Regions from separate parts of the Streptomyces sp. NPDC006296 genome, predicted to be linked through region 1. Evidence: riboswitches for the same ligand, from Rfam matches in the RefSeq annotation. Region 1 holds a riboswitch; each other region holds the start of a gene.
The links. A riboswitch is a leader RNA that binds a small molecule or an ion and turns the genes downstream of it on or off. The one in region 1 is predicted to bind cobalamin.
Positions count from the first base shown of each region.

Region 2: linked by a shared signal. The riboswitch ahead of ABZ172_RS11535 (ABC transporter substrate-binding protein) and the one ahead of ABZ172_RS02765 (ABC transporter substrate-binding protein) in region 1 are both predicted to bind cobalamin.
Region 3: linked by a shared signal. The riboswitch ahead of metE (5-methyltetrahydropteroyltriglutamate--homocysteine S-methyltransferase) and the one ahead of ABZ172_RS02765 (ABC transporter substrate-binding protein) in region 1 are both predicted to bind cobalamin.

Region 1 covers NZ_JBEXRT010000003.1:36,412-43,286, forward strand. The annotation lists gene ABZ172_RS02755 (ATP-binding cassette domain-containing protein) at 1-1,991, opposite strand, end outside; gene ABZ172_RS02760 (ABC transporter permease) at 1,988-3,019, opposite strand; gene ABZ172_RS02765 (ABC transporter substrate-binding protein) at 3,034-4,563, opposite strand; cobalamin riboswitch at 4,702-4,822, opposite strand; gene ABZ172_RS02770 (class I SAM-dependent methyltransferase) at 5,014-5,802, shown strand; gene ABZ172_RS02775 (cytochrome P450) at 5,984-6,875, shown strand, end outside.
Region 2 covers NZ_JBEXRT010000012.1:146,751-153,625, forward strand. The annotation lists gene ABZ172_RS11510 (NAD(P)-dependent oxidoreductase) at 1-6, opposite strand, end outside; gene ABZ172_RS11515 (adenosylcobinamide amidohydrolase) at 55-771, opposite strand; gene ABZ172_RS11520 (PRC and DUF2382 domain-containing protein) at 1,018-1,995, shown strand; gene ABZ172_RS11525 (ABC transporter ATP-binding protein) at 2,058-2,903, opposite strand; gene ABZ172_RS11530 (iron chelate uptake ABC transporter family permease subunit) at 2,900-3,985, opposite strand; gene ABZ172_RS11535 (ABC transporter substrate-binding protein) at 3,982-5,028, opposite strand; cobalamin riboswitch at 5,085-5,272, opposite strand; gene ABZ172_RS11540 (hypothetical protein) at 5,357-5,527, opposite strand; gene ABZ172_RS11545 (acyl-CoA dehydrogenase) at 5,524-6,875, opposite strand, start outside.
Region 3 covers NZ_JBEXRT010000070.1:10,363-17,237, forward strand. The annotation lists gene ABZ172_RS29330 (pirin family protein) at 1-548, shown strand, start outside; gene ABZ172_RS29335 (GNAT family N-acetyltransferase) at 545-883, shown strand; gene ABZ172_RS29340 (epoxide hydrolase family protein) at 1,076-2,248, opposite strand; gene ABZ172_RS29345 (CGNR zinc finger domain-containing protein) at 2,352-2,927, shown strand; cobalamin riboswitch at 2,997-3,217, shown strand; gene metE (5-methyltetrahydropteroyltriglutamate--homocysteine S-methyltransferase) at 3,376-5,694, shown strand; gene ABZ172_RS29355 (GH92 family glycosyl hydrolase) at 5,760-6,875, opposite strand, start outside.

The DNA of each region.
Region 1 (6,875 bases):
CGCGCGTCCTGGTGCACGTACTGGACGGCGCGCAACGCACGGCGGTCCCGGCGCTCCACGGCCGGCGGCAGCACTCTGCCGTCGTGCTCGATCCGGCCGGAGACGGCCGGGCCGAGGCCGGCGAGGGCGCGGGCCAGGGTGGTCTTGCCCGCGCCCGACGTTCCGGTGACGAGGGTGCGGCTGCCGGGCACGAAGGTGAGGCCGGTGGCGGCCAGCCTGGGACGGCCCGGATCCTCTCCGGCGACGGTCAGCCCCTCTGTCCGCACCGCGCCCGGGACGCCGTCGGCCCGGCACGACGGGGGCGGTACGGGCGGGGGCTCCGCGGTGTCGGGGGCCGGGAGCGGTCCGGGCGTCTCGCGGCGGACGACGCGGCCACGTTCCAGTACGACCGTCTCGTCGGCGAGTCCGGCGGCCAGGCGTGCGTCGTGGGTGATGAGCAGCAGGGCCGTCCCACCGCGGACCAGGTCCCGCAGGCGGCGGGTGAGGACGGCGGTGGTCTCCTCGTCGAGGCCACTGGTGGGTTCGTCGAGCACGAGCAGGCGGGGGCGGGTGACGAGCGCGGTGGCCAGGGCCATGCGCTGCTGCTGCCCGCCGGAGAGGCGGTGGGGGTGGCGGCGCGGGAGCGGTCCGTCCTCGGGGAGCCCGGCCGCGCGCAGCGCCCACCGGACGTCCTGCGCGAGAGCGGCCCGGCGGTGGCCTCGCCCGGTACGACCGGCCGGCACGGCACGTCGGTGGTTCAGCGCCGCGAGTTCCCGCAGGACCGCGCCGACGCGTCGGGCCGGATCGAGCACGGAGGCGGGGTCCTGAGGCAGGTGGGCGGCGGTCCCGGCCCGGGCGGCCCGCAGGGCACGTGGCGGCAGGGCGAGGAGGTCGGCGCCCTCCAGGAGGACCGTGCCGGTGAGGACGACGCCGGGCCCGCCGAGGGCGAGGGCGGCCAGGCCGAGTGTGGTCTTGCCGCTTCCCGACGGGCCCACGACGGCGAGGACGCGCCCCGGTCGCAGGTCCAGGTCGACCCCGTCCAGGAGGGTGTCGCCGGCCGGGGTCCGGGCCGTGAGTCCGCGACAGGTCAGCAGCGTGGGCGGGGTGCTCCGGCTGAACGGCTCGCACTCCGGGCCGACGGGCCCGCGCGGCGGTACGGCCGGCGGCTCGCCGGGCGGGGCCGTGGTACGGCGGGCTCTGCCCAGCAGGCGGTCCGCGACGAGGTTGCCGCCGACGGCGAGGGAGGTGAGCAGCAGGGCCGGGGCCAGGACCGCGGAGGGCTGGAGGAGAAGCGCGTCGGCGTTGCGCTCGATGAGGACGGCCCAGTCGGGGGCGTCGGTGGGCAGGCCGAGGCCGAGGAAGTTGGCCGAGGCGAGCAGGGCGAGAATCGTGGCGCCCCGGTTCCCCGCGTCGGTGACGAGCGGTTCAGTCACCCGCCGCAGCACGTAGCGGCCCTGGATGCGGTGCCACGGCGCGCCCTGCATCCGCATCGCCTCCACCGCCGTGCGGCATCCGGGTGCCAGGGCCGTGGTGCGCACCAACCGGGTGACGGGCGGGATCTGCACGGCGGCGGCGGCGAGCACCAGGGTGGTGGCGTCCTGGTGCCCGGACGCGGCCAGCGTCATCACCAGCAGCAGCGCGGGGAAGGCGAGCAGCACGTCCAGGCCCCGCATGACCGTCTCGTCGGCGGCGCGGCGGCTGCCGGCGGCGAACAGGCCGAGCAGCAGCCCGAGCACACCGGCGGTCAGGAGTGCGGCCGAGGTCATGATCAGCACGGACCGTCCGCCGCTGAGCACGAGTGCGAGGACGTCACGGCCCAGGACGTCGGTGCCCAGGAGGTGTTCTCCGCCGGGGGGCAGCAGCGCGGCGGAGTCGGGCCGGGTGGAGCCGGCGACGTACGGCCCGCCGAGGGCGAGTGCCACAGGCAGTCCGAGCAGCAGGACGGGAACGCTCCGGCGGATGCCGTCGAAGAGGCGGGAGCGGCTGCCGGTGCCGGACGAGGGGTGGGTCACGCGCGTCCCTCCCGCTGGGGTGTCAGCCGGGCCACGGCCAGGTCGGCGAGAAGACTGACGGTCAGCGCGGTCACGGCGAAGAGCAGGGCGTACCCCTGGACGGCCGGAATGTCGCGGTCCTGCACGGACTCGACGAATCCAGTGCCGAGGCCGCCGACGGCGAACAGCGATTCGACGATGACGGTGCCGCCGAGAAGTCCGTCGACGCAGCGCGCCAGTTGCTGCACGGCGGGAGCGAGACAGCCGGGCAGGACGTGTCGCAGGACGACGGTGCGCTCGGGGAGGCCGAGCAGACGCAGGTGCCGGACGGCCGGGCCCGCCACCTGCGCGGCCACGCCGATGCGTATCTGCCGCGCGAGATCGCACAGTTGACGCGCGATGAGCACCCCCACCGGCAGGACGAGGGCGGCGGGGTCGGTGAGGATCTCGGCGCCGCGCAGCCCTGCGGAGGTGGCGGGGAGCAGTCCGAGGCCCACACTGAGCCAGGCGGTCAGCAGCAGGCCGAGGACGAACTCCGGTACGGCGTGCAGCGCGAGGGCCGAGGCGTTGAGCACGCGGTCGCCGACGGAGCCCTCCCGCAGCCCCGTCAGGACGCCCAGCGCGAGCGCGAGGGGGACGAGGATCGCCAGCGCCGCGCCCGCCAGGACCGCGGTCGCGGCGAACCGGCCGGCGATCTCGTCGGTGACGGGCAGGCCGGTGACCGAGGACGTCCCCAGGTCCGCCCGGCCCACGTCGGTGACCCAGTGCACGAAGCGGGTCCCGACGGGTTCGTCCAGCCCGAGGTCGGCACGGGCCAGGCGCTGCTGTTCGGGGGTCCCCTGCTCCCCGAGGACGGCGTCCACGCTGTCCCCCGGCAGCAGTGAGGTCAGCGTGAACACCGCGACCAGGACGAAGGCCGTCTGGAGCAGTGCCGTCGCGATCCTGATCAGCGCGTACCGGGCGGTCCCCGGGAGCCGCCGCGTCGGCGCGGGCCGCGAGGGCGGGTCGACGACCGGCTTCCCTCGCCACCGGTCTTCGTGCGGAGTCACCTGCGAGGGGCCCGTCAGCTCAGCCGGACCCGGTCGAACCGGGCCCAGTCGCAGGAGTTGGGCGGAGCGGCCCGGAGGCCGGTGACGGTGTCGCGGTGGCCGATGTTCCAGTCGCTGAAGGCCCATACGAGCTGGCCGTCGCGGTCCCGGGCGCGGCGCTGGGCGCGGTCCAGGAGTTCGAGGCGTGTCTTCTCGTCACGGGTGGCGGTGGCCTGGGCGAGCAGGCGGTCGAAGGCGGCGTCCTCGTATCCCGTGAGGTTGTTGGCGGCTCCGCCACGCAGCCGGGACCGCAGGTGGGTGACGATGGGCAAGGTGGCTGTGCGGCTGTGGAGGGCGACGCCCTTGGTCTTCACCTCACCGAAGTAGGTGGCGGCCGAACGCACGTGCGGGGCGACCTTCAGGCCGATGTCGTTCAGCTGGTCGGCGATGAGGGTGGAGGCGTTGCTCCAGGTGGGGTCGGCGTCGCTGGTCTCCAGCGCGACGGCGAGCCCGCCCGCCCCCGCCGCCTCGACCAGGGACCGGGCCCGGTCGACATCGCGTTCCCGGGCGGGCAGGCCGTCGGGGTAGGCGCGCAGCCCCATCCCGAAGAGGTCGCTGCCCGGGGTGCCGTGTCCGGAGAGAGCGACCTCGACGAGGCGGTCCCGGTCGAGCCCGAGCGTGAACGCCTGCACAAGCCGGGCGTCGTCGAACGGGGCGCGGGACAGCCGCAGCAGGATCGCCTGCATCGTGCTGAGCCTGCTGCGCAGCACGGCGAGCCCGTCACGGCCGGCCACCCGGCTCGCGGAGGCCGCGGTGAGATCGTGGGCGTAGTGCACCTGGCCGGACAACAGGGCGTTGAGCCGGGCCCGTTCGTCGTTGACGGGCACGAACTCCAGTTCCTCGATCCGCGGGCCGCCGTCCCAGTGGTCGGCCCAGGCGCTGAACAGGGCGTTGCCGCCCGGCTCGAACGAGCGGTACCGGAAGGGGCCGGAGCCGACGGGGGCGCCGAAGTCCTCGGTGCCCTTCGGGACTATCTCGGTGCCGGGGGCTCCGAGGGCCGCGGGGAACTCGAAGTCGGGTTCCCGGAGGACCAGGGTGAGGTCGCGTCCCTTCGCCGCGCTCGCCCCGAAGTCGACGCCGGAGAAGAGCTGCTGGGCGGCGGCGCCGGTGGCGGGGTCGGCGATGCGGCGGTAGTTCCACAGGACGTCCGCCGCGGTGACCCGACCGCCGTCGTGGAAGCGGGCGTCGGAGCGGAGCCGCACGGTCCACCGGCTGCCGGACCGGTCGCTCTCCCAGCTCTCGGCGAGCCGGGCCTGCACGGACATGTCATCCGTGTACGTCAGCACGCTGTCGTACAGCGCCTTGGCACGGGCCTGGTCGACGAAGAGCGGGGCCCGGTGCGGGTCGAGGGTCTCCTGCGATCCGCCCGCGCTGAAGGCGGCCCGCAGCCGGCGGGTGTCCGACGGTCCGTCACCGCCGCCGGAGGAGCAGCCCGCGAGGACGGCGCCGGCGCCGAGGCCGCCCGCCGCGGTGAGCAGACGGCGGCGCGCGAAGGAGGATGTCATGGTGTGCGGGACCTTCCCCTGGTCGCCGGACGTGGCCCAGGGCCGGTCGGCGCGCCGGCCGTACGCCGGTCCGCGACGTACATGACGAGCCTCCTCCTGGGGAGTCCACGCCCCGGACGGTCGGTGAGAGCGACGGGCCAGTCTCCTGGCTGCCGGATCGGCACTCACCCCGCCTTCCGGCCGGACGGCCGTGGCGTGTGGGGTTCGCTCCCCGGTCACAGTGGCGGGACCGCGCCGGACTCGCACCGGCTTCCTGGTTCCCGTCGCTCCTGTGTACGCCGCGCATTATGCCCGACGGCGGTGCCGCCCGGGTGGCCAACTGCACACTCGGCCCTCTTGCGCATACCTTGCACCTACTTGTTCGATGCGTAGCCCATGGTTCTGGGCGATCGTCCGAAGGAGACCCGCGAACCAGCCCCGTCCGGATTCGGCGAAAGGAACCCCTCCCCCATGACCACCAGCGCCTCGGGCACGACCGACTGGCAGCACTGGCAGACGAGTTGGGATCGACAGCAGGAGTGGTACATGCCGGACCGGGAGGAGCGGTTCCGCGTCATGACCGACGCCGTCGAGGCGGTCGCGGGCCGCACCCCGCTCGTTCTCGACCTCGCCTGCGGCACCGGCAGCATCTCCGACCGGGTGTTGCGCGCACTCCCGGGAGCGCGCACCGTGTGCGTCGACATCGACCCGGCTCTGCTGGCCATCGCCCGCGGGCACTTCGCCGGTGACGAGCGCGTCGCCTTCGCCGAGGCCGATCTCACCGACCCCGACTGGACCGCACGCCTCCCCCACGGGTCGTTCGACGCCGTGGTGACCGCCACCGCCCTGCACTGGCTGGACACCGAACCCCTGCGCCGCCTCTACGGCACTCTCGCCGGACTCCTGCGGGACGGCGGCGTGTTCCTCAACGCGGACCACATGGACGACGCGTCGGCGCCACGCCTCAACGCCGCTCTGGGCACCCTGCTGACCCGGCGGCAGGAACGGCAGCGGAGCGAGGGCGCCCTCGACTGGGCCGACTGGTGGAGCCGGGTGGCCGACGACCCCACTCTCGCCGCGCATGCGTCGCGCCGCTTCGCCCTGCTGGGCGACCCGCGCGAGCGCCGGCCCTCGCCGGTGGAGCGCGACCGCCCCACGGCCACCGACTGGCACCTCACCACTCTGCGGGAACAGGGCTTCACCGAGGCACGGCAGATCTGGTGCTCGGCGGGCGACGCGCTGGTGGCGGCGCTGCGCTGAACAGCCGTCCCGCACAGGGAGGGAGCGACGAGGACGGGCCGCCCCGCCGAGGCCGGAGACGGCCCTGCGGAGGGCTTGCAGTCGGCCACGGAGCGGCCTCTCCCGGTCACTCGTGCCTGCGTCGTCCGTGTCGGGCGTGTCGGAGACGACGCCCGACACGGACGGACCGGAGCCTGGGAGCATGACCGACCCGACGCAGGATCCCCGCTTCCTCCAGGACCCGTATCCGACGTACGCGGCCATGCGGTCCGCCTGTCCGGTGCAGTCCGTGGCCACAGGCTCCGGTGGGCGTACCGGCTACCTGGTCACCGGCTACGCGGAAGCCCGGGAAGCCCTCGCCCACCCCGGGCTCTCGAAGGACACCGGGGTGTTCTTCAGCGGCAAGGAGTCACCGCGTCGGCTGCATCCCGCGGTGGCGCACACCATGCTGGCCGCCGATCCGCCCCGGCACACTCGGCTGCGCAGGCTGGTGACCGCGGCGTTCACGACCGGAGCCGTCACGGAGCTCCGTCCCTTCATCGCCCGGGTCACCGGGGAGCTGCTGGACCGGTGGCCCGTCGGTGAGCGGTTGGACTTCATGGACGCCCTCGCGGTTCCCCTGCCGGTCCTCGTGATCTGTGAGCTGCTCGGAGTGCCGGAGGACCACCGCTCCGATGTCCGGCGCTGGTCCGGCGAGTTGTTCGCGTCGGGGAGGCCCGGCCTCGCCGACGCGGCCTCGCATGCGCTGGCCGGCCACATGACGCGTCTCATCGCCGCCAAGCGCCTGTCCCCCGGTCACTCTCTGCTCGACCGGCTCGTCGCGGCCCGGGACGGAGACGATCGTCTGAGCGAGGAAGAACTCGTCTCTTTCGCGGTGCTGCTGTTCGTGGCCGGGCACGAGACCACCACCGGCCTCCTCGGTAACGCCCTCCTGGCGCTGCTCCGGCAGCCGGCACAGCTGGACCGCCTCCGGAGGAACGCGGACGAGGTCCCCGCCGCGCTGGACGAGTTGCTGCGCTTCGACTCCCCCGTCAGCACGGCCACCTTCCGGTTCACCACGGAGGCCGTCACACTCGGTGCCACCGAGATCCCGG
Region 2 (6,875 bases), on a different contig from region 1:
GGTCATCGGGAGGTTCCCTTCGTCGGTGCGGCCCGGTCCCCGGACCGGCGGGTCTCAAGAGTGCCGCAGCGCGCTCTCCAGCACGGCGCGGTGCACGGCTCTGGCGAGTCGCGCGCCCCAGACCGAGCGCGGTCCGGCGAACGGTTCGCCCGGCCGTCCTCCGGGGTCGGGCGCGGCGACGCACACGGCGTCCGTGGGGGTGCCGGAGCAGTCGAGTCCGGCGTCCAGGAGTGCCTGGACCTTCGCTTCGGTGGCGGTGGCGACGGCGTTGACCAGGGCCGCGTCGGAGAGTGCCACGGGGAGGGTGACGACGATGTTGACGGTGCCGGGCGGCAGCGGGCCGGCCGCGCCGCCGGCCGGTGAGGCGGCCCATCCCCGGACACCGAGGCCGCTGGTCACGGTGGCGGTCGCCCCGTCGTCGTCGGCGACCGTGCGGGCGGTGACGTCGGCCGCGGTCATCAGCCCGGCCCCCGGGCCGTCGAGCGCCTCGGCGGCCGCGATCTCCGCGAGGTGCCGGGCGGGGTCGAGCCGGGGGTAGCCACCGGGGACCTGGGCGTTCAGGATCCAGGCGCGCGGCCCGATCCCGCCGCCCAGCACGGCGCTGCTGCACACCCGCCAGCCGGGTCCCAGCCGCCAGACCAGGTGGTGCAGTGCGAGGCCGTCCTCCCGCCTGGCCAGCAGCTCGCCGCGCTGCCGGGGCGGACGGGTGCCCACCGATCCCACGAGGCACCCCCTGACGAGCCGGCCGGCGGTCGGCGGCGCGTCGATCATACGGCCGGGCCGGGGGCCGTACGTCCGCTGCGCCCGGGCGAGTGCTCACTCGAATGGCGTAACCCAGGGAGCGGTCCGCCAACCGCGTGGATCCGGGCCGCCGCACCCGCCCGGCGGCCCGGGGCCCTGTCCCCCGCCCGTGCCGGGAGGTTGCACCGTCCAACCGGGTGAGGCGCGATGGAAGCCGGACGCGCCTCCTCTGCCGGACCCGACCGCAGGACGCGCCCGGGCGAGGAGGGATCGGCCATGGGAGCCGCTGACGGTTTCACGGATTCCGGAGAACTCGACGGTCTGACCGTCTACGACAGCGACGGGGAGAAGGTCGGCACGGTGGGCCGGGTCTACGTCGACGACGACACCGGCAAGCCCGACTGGATCACGGTCAAGACCGGCATGTTCGGCATGAAGGAGAGCTTCGTGCCGCTGGCCGGGGCCCGCCGGGTGGGCTCCGACCTGCACGTCTCGCACGCCAAGGAGAGCGTCAAGGACGCTCCCCGGGTGGACGCGGACGCGCACCTCTCCGTCTCGGAGGAGCAGGAGCTCTACCGGCACTACGGGATGACCAGGAAGGGGACCGCCGAGGCCGGCGCGGGCGGTGACGGACGCACGACGTCCGGGACCGGCACCGCGGCCATGGGTGCGGCAGGCGCGGCCGGCACGGCCCGCTCCGGACGCGCCGAGGAGACCGGCACCACCACGGCCGGCATGGGCACCGCCGGTGCCGGCACGGGCAGGCACCGGGACACGGAGGCCACCGCCGCCTCGCGGCCGCTCGCGGGTGCCGGAGCCGAACGCTCCGCCGCCGGCACCGGCCGGGAGGAGATGGTCAGGTCCGAGGAGCAGCTCCAGGTCGGGACGGAGGAGTACGAGAGCGGGAGGGCCCGCCTGCACAAGTACGTGGTGACGGAGAACGTCACCCGGACCGTGCCGGTCTCCCACGAGGAGGTGCGCGTGGTGCGCGAGCCCCTGCAGCCGGGCGAGCGGGGAGCCGCGCGGAGCGAGCTCGGCGAACAGGACGTCGAGGTCACCCTGCACGCCGAACGAGCCACCGTCCACAAGGAGGCGGTCCCCGTGGAACGGGTCCGCCTCGAGACCAGCAAGGTCACCGAGCAGAAGGAAGTGTCCGCGGAGCTCCGCAAGGAGAAGATCGACTACGCGGACGGCAAGGACACGGGCAGCGACAAGGACATGGGCGGAGAGTACGGCCAGGGACGTCGTCGCTGACCTGACCCCTCACACAGCGGCGACAGGCCGTGCGACACCGGCGAGGGGCGGACCCGGGAGGTTCACGGGCCCGCCCCCTCGTCGTTGCCCCGGTATGCGGGGACGGCCGCTCCGGGCAGGAAGCGCACCGAGGGGCGCCCGCCGGGTCCCTCCGGTGCGACCGACGCGCGCACCCGGTACACGTCGGCGATGAGTTCCTCGGTGATCACCTCCGAGGGCGTCCCGGCGGCCACCACCCGGCCCTCCTTCATGACCGTGACCCGGTCGCAGAACATCGCGGCCAGGTTGAGGTCGTGCAGCGCGAGCACCGCGGTCACGGGGAGCTCGGCGACCAGCGAGAGCAGTTCCAGCTGGTGCTGGATGTCCAGGTGGTTGGTGGGTTCGTCGAGCAGGAGTTCGCGGGGCCGCTGGGCGAGCGCGCGGGCGATCTGGACGCGCTGGCGCTCGCCGCCGGACAGGGTGTGCCAGGACTGCGCGGCGCGCCCCGTGAGCCCGGTGCGCGCCAGGGCCTCGCGCACGGCCTCCTCGTCCTCGGGTCCGGAGGCGGACCAGGCGCGCCGGTGCGGGATGCGGCCGAGCCGTACGACGTCCAGGACGCTCAGGTTGACCTGGGTGACGGCGTGCTGGTCGACGACGGCGACACGGCGGGCCACGGCCCGCCGGCCGGTCTCGGCGAGCGTGCGGCCGTCGAGGGTCACGACTCCGGTGCCGGGGGTGAGCACGCCCGCCATCACCCGCAGCAGCGTGGTCTTGCCGGATCCGTTGGGTCCGAGGAGCCCGACCGTGGCGCCGGGCGGCGGGGCGATGCTCACCCCGTCCAGGAGGAGGCGTCCGCCGGCCTCCCTGCTGACCCGTTCGGCCCGCAGGCCGTCGCCGGGGACGGCCGTCCGCCGCGCGTCGCGGGTCATGCGCTCCTCCGGGTGCGGTGCAGGATCAGGACGAACACGGGCACGCCGATGAGCGAGGTGACCACCCCGACCGGGACCTCCTGGGGGTCGAGGACGGTCCTGGCCAGGGTGTCGACCCAGACCAGGAAGACGGCTCCGGCGAGCGCGGTCACCGGCAGCAGTCTGCGGTGTCCCGCTCCGGTCAGGGCGCGGGCGGCGTGCGGCAGGACGAGGCCGACGAAGCCGATGGCGCCGGCCGAGCTGACGAGGGCGGCGGTCAGCAGCGCGGTCGTGCAGAGCAGCACGATCCGGGTGCGGGCCACGTGCACGCCGAGGGCGGCCGCCGCGTCCTGCCCGAAGGCGAAGGCGTCGAGGGTGCGGGCGTGGCCGAGGCAGATCAGCAGGGTCGCGGCCAGCACGGCCGCGCAGGTCCCCACATCGGTCCAGCCGACCCCGCTCAGCGAGCCGAGCAGCCAGAACAGCACGCCCCGGGTCTGTTCCGCGTCGGCGGCGGTCATCACGACGAACGAGGTGAGCGCGGAGAACAGCTGCATGGCGGCGACCCCGGAGAGCACGACCCGGTCGGTGGATCCGCCGAGGGTGTGGCTGAGCAGCAGCACCAGGGCGAACGAGCACAGCGCCCCGGTGAAGGCGCCGCCCGCGACGGACACCGCTCCCCCGCCGACGCCCAGGACGACGACCACGACCGCCCCGGTGGACGCCCCCGAGGACACGCCGAGGACGAACGGGTCGGCGAGCGGGTTGCGGAGCAGCGACTGCATGACGGTGCCGCACACCGCGAGTCCGGCCCCGCACACCGCGGCGAGCAGGGTGCGGGGCATGCGCAGGTTCCAGATGATGCCGTCGCGGACGGGGGTCAGCCGTCCCTCGCCCAGGCCGAGGTGCGCGGCCACCGCGGACCACACGTCCGGGACCGAGATCCGGGCCGGGCCGATGGTCACGGCGACCGCGACGGACAGGAGCAGCAGGACGATCCCGGCGCCCCACACGAGCCCGTCGCGCAGGAGCCGCGGCGCGGCGGCCGGCGGTGCCGGGGGCGGTGGCCGGAGCGCGGTGTCCGGGGCGGCTTCGGTCCTCGTCACCCCGTCAGTCCGAACGCGCGCAGCCCCGCCGCGACGCGCTCGACGCCTTCCACGGTCCGGACGGTCGGGTTCATGGCCTGACCGCTGAGCAGGATGTAGCGCTTGTGGCGGACGGCGTCCAGGTTCTTCGTGGCGGGGTTGGACTCCAGGAACTCGATCTTCTTCGCGGCGCTCTCCGCCGTCTGGGACTTGCGGGTCAGGTCGCCGATCACCAGGACGTCCGGATCACGGTCGGCGACGGTCTCCCAGTTGATCTGGGGCCATTCCTCGTGCGTGTCGTCGAAGACGTTCTTCGCGCCGAGTTCGCCGGTGATGATCCCGGGGGCGCCGCAGCAGCCCGCCAGATAGGGGGCCTCCGCGTTGGCGAACCAGTAGAGCAGGGTGGTGTCGGAGGCGTCGATGTCCGCGGTCGCCTTCGTGATGCGTTCCCGGAGGCTGTCGATCAGCTTCTCGCCGCGCTCGGGTACGCCGAACACCTTCGCCAGATCGCGCACTTCGCCGTAGACGCCGTCCATGGTCAGGGGCGTGGTGCGGGAGCCGTCGCTGCTGCCGGTGTTGTCCTTGCCCGCGCAGTCGGTGGGAGAGAGGTACGTCGGCACGCCGAGCTCCTCGAACTGCTCGCGGGGCGCCACGCCGCCCTTGCCGAGCGTCGACTCGAACGACGCGCTGACGAAGTCGGGTTCCGCGGCGAGGACCTTCTCGGAGGAGGGCTGGTTCTCGGCGATCCGGGGGACCGTGGCCTCGTCCTTCTCCAGGCCGTTCATCACCGGGTCCGTCCAGTTCGCGGTCCCGGCGAGCCGGCCGCGGAGGCCGAGGGAGAGCAGGATCTCCGTCGACCCCTGGTTGAGGGACACGGCGTGGCGCGGCGCCGCGTCGACGGTCACCGTGCGGCCGCAGTTCCGGAGTGTCACGGGGAAGCCGTCGGCCGAGCCCTTCGGCGCGGCGCCGTCGGACGGGCCGCCGCCCGGGCCGCAGGCGGAGAGGAGCAGAAGTCCCGTGACGAGCAGGGCGGTTCGGCGTGCGGTGCTGGCTATGGGGGGCACAAGGTCCTCGGCGTCTCTGGGCTCATGCGCGGAGCCCGGTACGGAGTTCCGCTCCCGGTGCGGAAGCGGGTGCCAGCAGGTCTTCGGACTCGGGTTCGTCCGGACGGGGCGCCTTCCCGGTGCACCCGAGGGTGTCCCAGTGGCCGTGGCCCCGCCCGTTCCCCTCACCGCTGCGCGTCAGCTCCGGATTCGCACCGGATTCCCTGACTCCCTGGGGAGTGTGACTGGCGCCTGCAAGCTATCACGCGGCGTGTCGCCGGCCTCGGGGGCCGTCGCCGGCCGGGCGGGACCGGTCCTGGCGCCCGGCCGGCGACGGCTGCCGCACGGGTCAGCGCCCGGGGTGAACCGATTCGCCGCCGGCGGTGTGCGGCCGGTGTTCCCGGCGGGCGAGCACAGCCGTCGTCCCCCAGTAGGCCAGCAGGACGGCGCGCAGGCCCAGGATCTCCAGGCGTCCGGCGATCCGGCCGCAGCTCGTGCGCTCCGGGCGCGGGGCGCTCACCGGGCGTCCGCCGCGGCGGAGTTCCAGGGGCCCTCGGGGTCGTCGTAGGCGTCGGCGTAGCCCGGACCGGCGATCGGCCAGTCGGCGAGCAGCGCCTCGGGCAGGGCGAAGGAGTCGGCGAGCCGCGGGGCGTGCGCGGCGACGGCCGCGATCAGTTCCTCGGCCTCGTGGGCCAGCTCCCCGACCTGATCGGCGTTCAGCAGGCCGGCGGCCAGCAGGTCGCCGCTGCTGCGGGCCACCCGTTCGACGGCGAACAGCCGCTCCAGCTCGCCCAGCCGCTGTTTCGCCTCCCCCTCGGGGAGTGCGGCGCGGGCCTCGGCGTAGGCCGCGGCGGCCTCCCGGTGGGCGTAGGCCTCGACCCCGCGCAGGGCCGGGCCCGAGACGGCGTTCCAGCGTCCGAGGGCGTCGGCGTCGGGGGCCCGCGAGGCGCGCTCCCTGGCCCGGACGAACCAGATGTCCTGGACCGAGGCGAGGAGTGCGCCGAGGAAGCGGGGGTCGGAGAGGTCGCCGGTGTACGGGGGCAGGACGTCCGCGCGGCCCGGTTCGGCGGCGAAGAGCATGTCGGCGGCGGCCCGGGCGTAGAGGGCGATGTTGTCGCCCTCCGCGGTGATGGCCCCCTCCACTCCCGTGACGAGTTCGGTCATGCCGTTGTTCTCCAGCAGCGCCTGCGCACCGCAGCGTTCACGGCTCTCGACGATGACCTCGCGCGCACGCCAGGTGATCCAGGCCTTGGCGACGTCGACCAGCGTCCCCGCCCGGGTCCTGGCCTCCTCGTCCGTACAGGCCTCCCAGCGCTCCTGGGCCCGCCGGTGGAGCAGGGTCATGGCGAAGACGGTGGCCATCGCCGAGGCGAGCGGGCCGTGGTGCGTCCGGTGGGCGTTGACCGGGACGGGCGGGGCGCCGCGGGTGCCGGAGATCATCCGGTGGCCGCCGTAGCGGACGGCCACGGCGAGGGTGGCGCGGGCCGAGCCGGCCGCGCAGGCGCTCATGGCGATCCGGCCGGGGGTCACCCGCCCGATCGAGGCCAGGAAGCGCCGGCGCCTGTCCCCCGGTCCCGTCCTGAACTCCCCCGGGGCGCCGCTCTCACCGTCGGGATCCAGCAGCGCGTCACGCGGCACGAAGAGCCGGTCGAACGCGGTCAGGCAGTGGTCCACGGGACTGCCCATCCGGGCGGGGAGCAGCCGCACCCGGACGCCGGGGAGCGCCCGTTCGTGGTCGGTGAGCGGCACCAGGAAGAGGCGCACCCCGTGGTCCGCGCCGTCGGCCACCAGGCGCGCCGCGACCAGCCCGGTCTTGGCCCCGCCCGCGGGGCTCGTGTTGGGCATGAACTTCTGCGCGCCCGCGTTCG
Region 3 (6,875 bases), on a different contig from region 1:
ACACCGGCCGCGACTTCCGGCACCACGTGCCGGGCGCGGTCCACCTGGACGGCGCGGTGATCCGGGTGTTCCTCGGCTCGCTGGCCGGGGACACGTCGCCGGTCCCGGCCTTCACCCCGCTGCTCGGCGCCGAGATCGTCCTCGAACCACACGCGACCACGACCCTCGGCATCGATCCCGCCTTCGAGCACGGGCTCCTCGTCGACCGGGGACGCATCCGTCTGGACGGCACACCGCTGCGCGGATCGGAACTCGGCTACACCGGCACCGGGAACCGCACGATGACCCTGGTCAACGAGACGGACGCCCCCGCCCGGGCGGTGCTGGTGGGCGGAACCCCGTTCGAGGAACGGATCGTCATGTGGTGGAATTTCGTGGGCCGCAGCCACGAGGACATCGTCGAGGCCCGGCGGGAGTGGGAGGCGTCCTCCGACCGCTTCGGCCACGTCGAGGGCTACCCCGGCGACCGCATCCCCGCTCCGGCCCTCCCGAACGCGGCCCTCGCACCGCGTGGCAACCCGTCGCCCCCGAAAGGCAGCACACCATGACCCGGTCCTCCGCTCCCCTGGTCCGTCACGTCGACGCCCGGCACCGCTACGAGATCCTGGTCGGTGAGGTGACGGCGGGCTTCACCGCCTACCGGGACCGCGACGGGCAGCGCGTCTTCTTCCACACGGAGATCGACGACGCCTTCGCCGGGCAGGGCCTGGCCTCCGTCCTCGTCCAGGAGGCGCTGAGCCAGGTGCGGGAAGCGGGCAGGCGGATCGTCCCGGTCTGCCCGTACGTGGCGAAGTTCCTGAAGAAGCACGAGGAGTTCGCCGACATCACGGACCCGGTCACACCGGAGGCCCTGCAGTGGCTGGACACCGCCCTGGCCCGCTGAACATCCGTTGAACACCCGGTGCCCGCCCGGACCGGGCGGGCACCGGACGCGCCGTGGCGGTGGGCGGCAGGACGCCCGGGGTGATCGCGCCGGGCCGCGGTGCGACAGCCCTCGGGGTGCGAGGCCCGGAGCGCCGGACGGCCTCTGCCGCTGCGTCGACCGCTCGCCCTGGCGCCCGAGCCACGCCGGGCCTCAGCGGCGAGCGGCCAGCACGGCCGCGAGACCCTGCCGCAGGTCCTCGACGAAATATCCGGGGACCTCCAGCGACGGGAAGTGTCCCCCTTCGGCGGGCGCGTTCCACCGGACGATCCGCCGGTACCGCTCTTGCGCCCAGGGGCGCGGACACTTCTCGATGTCGCGGGGGTACATGGTGACGGCCGACGGCACGTCGACCCGGAGCCCGGGATCGAGCGAGTTGTGGCTCTCGTGGTAGAGGCGGGCCGCCGACGCGCCGGTCCGCGTCAGCCAGTACAGGGTGACGTTGTCGAGCACCCGGTCGAGGGAGATCGTCTCGAACGGGCTGTCCTCGGTGTCCGACCACTCGGCGAACTTGTCGAGGATCCAGGCGAGAAGCCCGACCGGTGAGTCGACGAGCGCGTAGCCGATGGTCTGCGGCCGGGTCGCCTGCTGTTTCGCGTACGCCGCGCGGTGGTGCCAGAAGTCCCGGGTCTCCTCGGCCCATCCGCGCTCGGCCGCCGTCAGTCCGTCCGTCGTCAGCCCCGGAGGCGCCTCGGCGAACGTGGTGTGGACACCGAGGACGTGCGCGGGGAACCGGCCGCCGAGGACCGTCGTGATGTTGCCTCCCCAGTCACCGCCGTGGGCCAGGAACCTGCGGTGGCCGAGCCGCCCCATCAGCTCCACCCACGCGGCCGCGATCTTCTCGGTCCCCCACCCGGTGGTGGCCGGCCTGTCGCTGTGACCGAAGCCCGGCAGCGAGGGAACCACCACGTGGAACGCGGGCGCGGCCGCGTCCGCCGGATCCGCCAGCTCGTCCACCACGTCGACGAACTCGGCCACGCTCCCCGGCCAGCCGTGCGTCAGGACCAGCGGGGTGGCGTCCGCGCGCGCGGACCGGCGGTGCAGGAAGTGGATCCCGAGACCGTCGATCACCGTCCGGAACTGGCCGATGCGGTGCAGGCGGTCCTCGAACGACCGCCAGTCGTAGTCGGTGCGCCAGTGGTCCACGACCCGGACGAGGTCGGCGAGGGGGACGCCCTGCCCCCATCGGCCGGGGCCGGGCGCGGCGCCCCGGACCGTCTCGGCCTCCGGGAGGCGCGCCGCGGCCAGTCGCGCGCGCAGGTCGTCGAGTTCGGCGTCGGTCGCACGGGGTTCGTACGGGTGCACGTCGGCGGTCGGACGGGGCACGGGACCTCCTGGCCGTCGGGGAACCGGGACCGGGGTGTCGAGAACCGGCATTGACGGTTCTAGCAGTCTCCCGAGTCACGTCGCAACCGGCTAAGGTGGTTCCATGTCCGCCGCGTCCCCCGACTTCCGCCTCGGCGCCGTGCTGGCGACCAGCTTCACGGGGACGCTGTCGGAGCGTCACGGCACCCCGGTGGAGCGCATCCCCACACCGCAACGGCTCGTCGACTGGCTGGCGGTGAGCGGCCTCGCCGTGGACTCCTGCACCCCCGCCCAGCTCGACCTCGCACGGGAACTGAGGGAGGCCGTGCACGCCGTCGCGACGGCGGCCGCCGTCCAGGAGGTGCTGCCCGCCTCCGCCGTCCGCGTCATCAACGACCGCAGTGCCCGGGGCCGCGCCGCGGCGGTCCTGACGCCGGGGGGTGAGCGGCGCTGGCTGCTCGGCCCGTCCACCGGCGTCGAGGACGCCCTCGGTGTGATCGCCGCCGACGCGGTCGGCGTCGTCGCGGGCGAACGGGACGGGAGGCTGGCCCTCTGCGCGTCGCCGACCTGCCGGGCCGCCTTCTTCGACATCAGCCGGAGCCGCACCCGCAGATGGTGCGACATGAACACGTGCGGGAACCGTCAGAAGAAGGCCCGCTTCCACGCCGGCCGGCGCGGGAACCCGACAGCGGCGGAGTGACCGGGCACGCGGCCGGCGCTCCGCCGTCCGCGTGGCCGGATCGGACCCGGCGCACCCCCCGGCGGCCCTATGCTGGTGCGTGCAGCTGGTTCGCCCCGTCCGCCAGGCGGGATGCGTCGCAAGAGGGAACCCGGTGGGAATCCGGGACTGCCCCGCAGCGGTGAGCGGGAACGACCGCCGTCATACGCACTGGGTCCGACGAACCGGACCTGGGAAGCGACGGCCACTAGGTGTCCTCTTCGAGGGTGCGCCCGCGAGTCCGAAGACCTGCCACCTGCCCGCGCGCGGACCGACCGTGTGCGGACATCCCGGTGACCTCGTGGGCGGGTCGGCGTACATACCAGGCGGATGCCAGCGTCGTACGGCGCCCTCCGCCCGGTACGTCATCCCTTCGCGCCCTCGTCCCGTCCCCGGGATCTCAGGGATTCATCTCGCGAAGGAGATCTCCGTGACCACCGAGCACGCGACCGCGGCAGCGCGGTCCACTGTGTACGGCTACCCCCGGCAGGGACGGAACCGGGAACTGAAGAAGGCCGTCGAGGGCTACTGGAAGGGCCGGGTCACCGCCGACGCCCTGCACGCCACCGGTGCCGGACTGCGCCGCGACAACTGGCGGCAGCTGAGCGGCGCCGGGATCGGCGAGGTGCCGACCGGCGACTTCTCCTACTACGACCACGTGCTGGACACCAGCGTCATGGTGGGCGCCGTCCCGGAGCGCCACCGGGAGGCGGTCGCCGCCGATCCGCTCGACGGCTACTTCGCGATGGCGCGCGGCACCCAGGACGCCGCTCCGCTGGAGATGACGAAGTGGTTCGACACCAACTACCACTACCTGGTCCCGGAGCTGGGACCGGACACCGTCTTCACGGCGGACTCCGCGAAGCAGGTCGCCGAGCTCCGGGAGGCCGCCGCCCTGGGGCTCGCCGCCCGGCCCGTGCTCCTCGGCCCGGTGACCTATCTGCTCCTCGCCAAGGCCGCCCCCGGGGTCGCCGCGGACTTCGATCCGCTCACGCTCCTGGACCGGCTGCTGCCGGTGTACGCCGAGGTCTTGGCCGATCTGCGCGCGGCCGGGGCCGAGTGGGTCCAGCTAGACGAGCCGGCGCTCGTCCAGGACCGCACTCCCGCCGAACTGGACGCCACCCGGCGCGGCTACCGCGACCTCGGCGCCCTCACCGACCGCCCCCGCCTGCTCGTCGCCACCTACTTCGGCCGCCTCGGTGAGGCCCTGCCCGTCCTGGCCGAGGCGCCGGTGGAGGGACTGGCGATCGACTTCACGGAGACCGGCGCCGCGAACCTGGAGGCCCTGGCGGCCGTCGGCGGGCTGCCCGGCAGGCGGCTGGTCGCCGGGGTCGTCAACGGCCGCAACGTCTGGATCAACGACCACGAGAAGGCGCTGGCGACGCTGGCCACCCTGCTCGGACTCGCCGACCGGGTCGACGTGGCCGCCTCCTGCTCCCTGCTGCACGTGCCGCTGGACGCCGCCGCCGAGCGGGACATCGATCCCGAGATCCTCCGCTGGCTCGCCTTCGCCCGGCAGAAGACCGGGGAGATCGTCACGCTGGCCCGGGCGCTCGCCGAGGGCACCGACGCCGTCGCCGCGGAGCTGGCCGCCAACCAGGCGGACCTCGCCTCCCGCGCCGACTCCCCGGTCACCTACGACCCGCTCGTGCAGAGCAGGGCGGACGCCGTCACCGCCGCCGACGCCCGCCGCTCGCACGCGTACGGAGAACGCGCCGCGGCCCAACGCGCCCGCCTCGGGCTGCCGCTGCTGCCGACCACCACCATCGGCTCCTTCCCGCAGACCGGCGAACTGCGCACCGCCCGCGCCGGGCTGCGCTCCGGACGGCTCGGTGCGGCCGCGTACGAGGAACGGATCGAGGCGGAGATCGCCGAGGTGGTCTCCTTCCAGGAGAAGGCCGGCCTCGACGTCCTCGTGCACGGCGAGGCCGAACGCAACGACATGGTGCAGTACTTCGCGGAGCAGCTGTCGGGGTACCTCGCCACGCGGCACGGGTGGGTGCAGTCCTACGGCACCCGGTACGTGCGTCCGCCGGTGCTGGCCGGCGACATCTCCCGTCCGGACCCGATGACGGTGCGCTGGACCTCGTACGCCCGGTCGCTGACCGGCCGCCCGGTCAAGGGCATGCTCACCGGCCCGGTCACCATGCTCGCCTGGTCCTTCGTCCGTGACGACCAGCCGCTCGGCGACACCGCGCGGCAGGTCGCCCTCGCCCTGCGGGACGAGGTGCGGGACCTGGAGGAGGCAGGCACCCCGGTCATCCAGGTGGACGAGCCGGCCCTGCGCGAGACGCTGCCGCTGCGCGCCGCCGACCACCCGGCCTATCTGGCCTGGGCGACCGAGGCGTTCCGGCTCACCACGAGCGGGGTGCGGCCGGACACGCAGATCCACACCCACATGTGCTACGCCGAGTTCGGGGACGTCGTCCGGGCGATCGACGACCTCGACGCCGACGTGATCAGCCTGGAGGCCGCCCGGTCCCACCTGCAGGTGGCCCGCGAACTGGCGGACCACGGCTACCCGCGCGCGGCGGGACCCGGCGTGTACGACATCCACTCGCCCCGCGTCCCGGGCGTCGAGGAGACCGCCGCACTGCTCCGCAGGGCCCTGGAGTCGATCCCCGCCGAGCGCCTGTGGGCCAACCCGGACTGCGGGCTCAAGACCCGGGGCTGGGCGGAGACCCGCGCCTCGCTGGAGAACCTGGTGGCCGCGGCCCGCGTCGTCCGCGACGAGCTGTCGGCGACCTGACGGGTGCGGACCCGCCCTCTCGGCCGAGGGGGCGGGTCCGGTGCGCGGCAGGGTCGTTCAGCGGGTCACCGCAGGGCCGGCGGGGCGGCGTCCGCGGAGGTGCCCCATCCCGAGGGTGCCGTGCCGACCTCGAAGGACAGGTCCCCGGTGCGGCGGATGTCCTCGGTGGTCAGGTACGTCTTCGCCCAGTCCGTCCCGTCGGTGCGCGCGGACGTGATGTAGCGCGCCGTGTCGGAGGTGCCGGGCGCCTTCACGGTCAGGCCGCCCCTGGGGTAGTACCGCCGGTCGAGGGTGAGGTCCACCCGCTCGAACACGGGCGTCGACAGGCCCCAGGTGTCGGTCCCCGGCTGGACCGGGAAGATCCCGATCGAGGAGAGGACGTTCCAGGCGGACATCGTCCCGAGGTCGTCGTTGCCGGTCATGCCCGTCGGGGTGTCCGTGAAGAGGGTGAGCGCGGCGTGGACCACGTCCGTCGTCTTCCAGGGCTGACCGGTGGAGAGGTAGGTGTAGGGGGCGATCAGGTCGGGCTCGTTCTGCGGGTTGTACTTGTCCGCGTTGTAGTAGTCGTACGGACCGTTCACCCACACCTCGCGGGCGGTCTTCGCGGGGTCCTGCAGCAGCTGCTCGTGGGCGAAGAACGAGTCGAGGCGTTCGTTCGCCGCGTCGGTCCCCCCGATCAGGGAGACCATGCCGGGCAGGTCCTGGGGGACGAGCCACTGGTACTGCCAGGACGTGCCCTCGTGGAAGCCCTCGCTCTGCGCGGGGTCGACGGGTCCGGTGAAGTCGCCGTTCGCGTCCCGGGCGCGGAAGAAGCCGGTCGAACGATCGAAGATCTTCCGGTAGTTCTGGGCCCGCTCGGTGTAGCGCGCGGCGTCCTCGCGGTGGCCGAGCTCCTTCGCCATCTGGCCGAGCATCGCGTCGGACAGCGCGTACTCCAGGGTCGCGGAGGCGCCGTGGTCGTAGTCGGAGTCGCCCGGCTTCACGTGCGCGCGGCCCTTGATGTACGGCGCGAAGCCGTCGGCCAGGTACTCCTTGTTGGCCTCGCGGCCCACCGGGGCGGAGTCGGCCGGCGGCACGCCGTCGGCGTTCTTCCTGAGCGCGCGGTACGCCTGCTCCTCGTAGCCCTCGAGCAGTCCCTGCTGGTAGGCGTTGGTGAGGAACGGGGTGACCGGGTCGCCGGT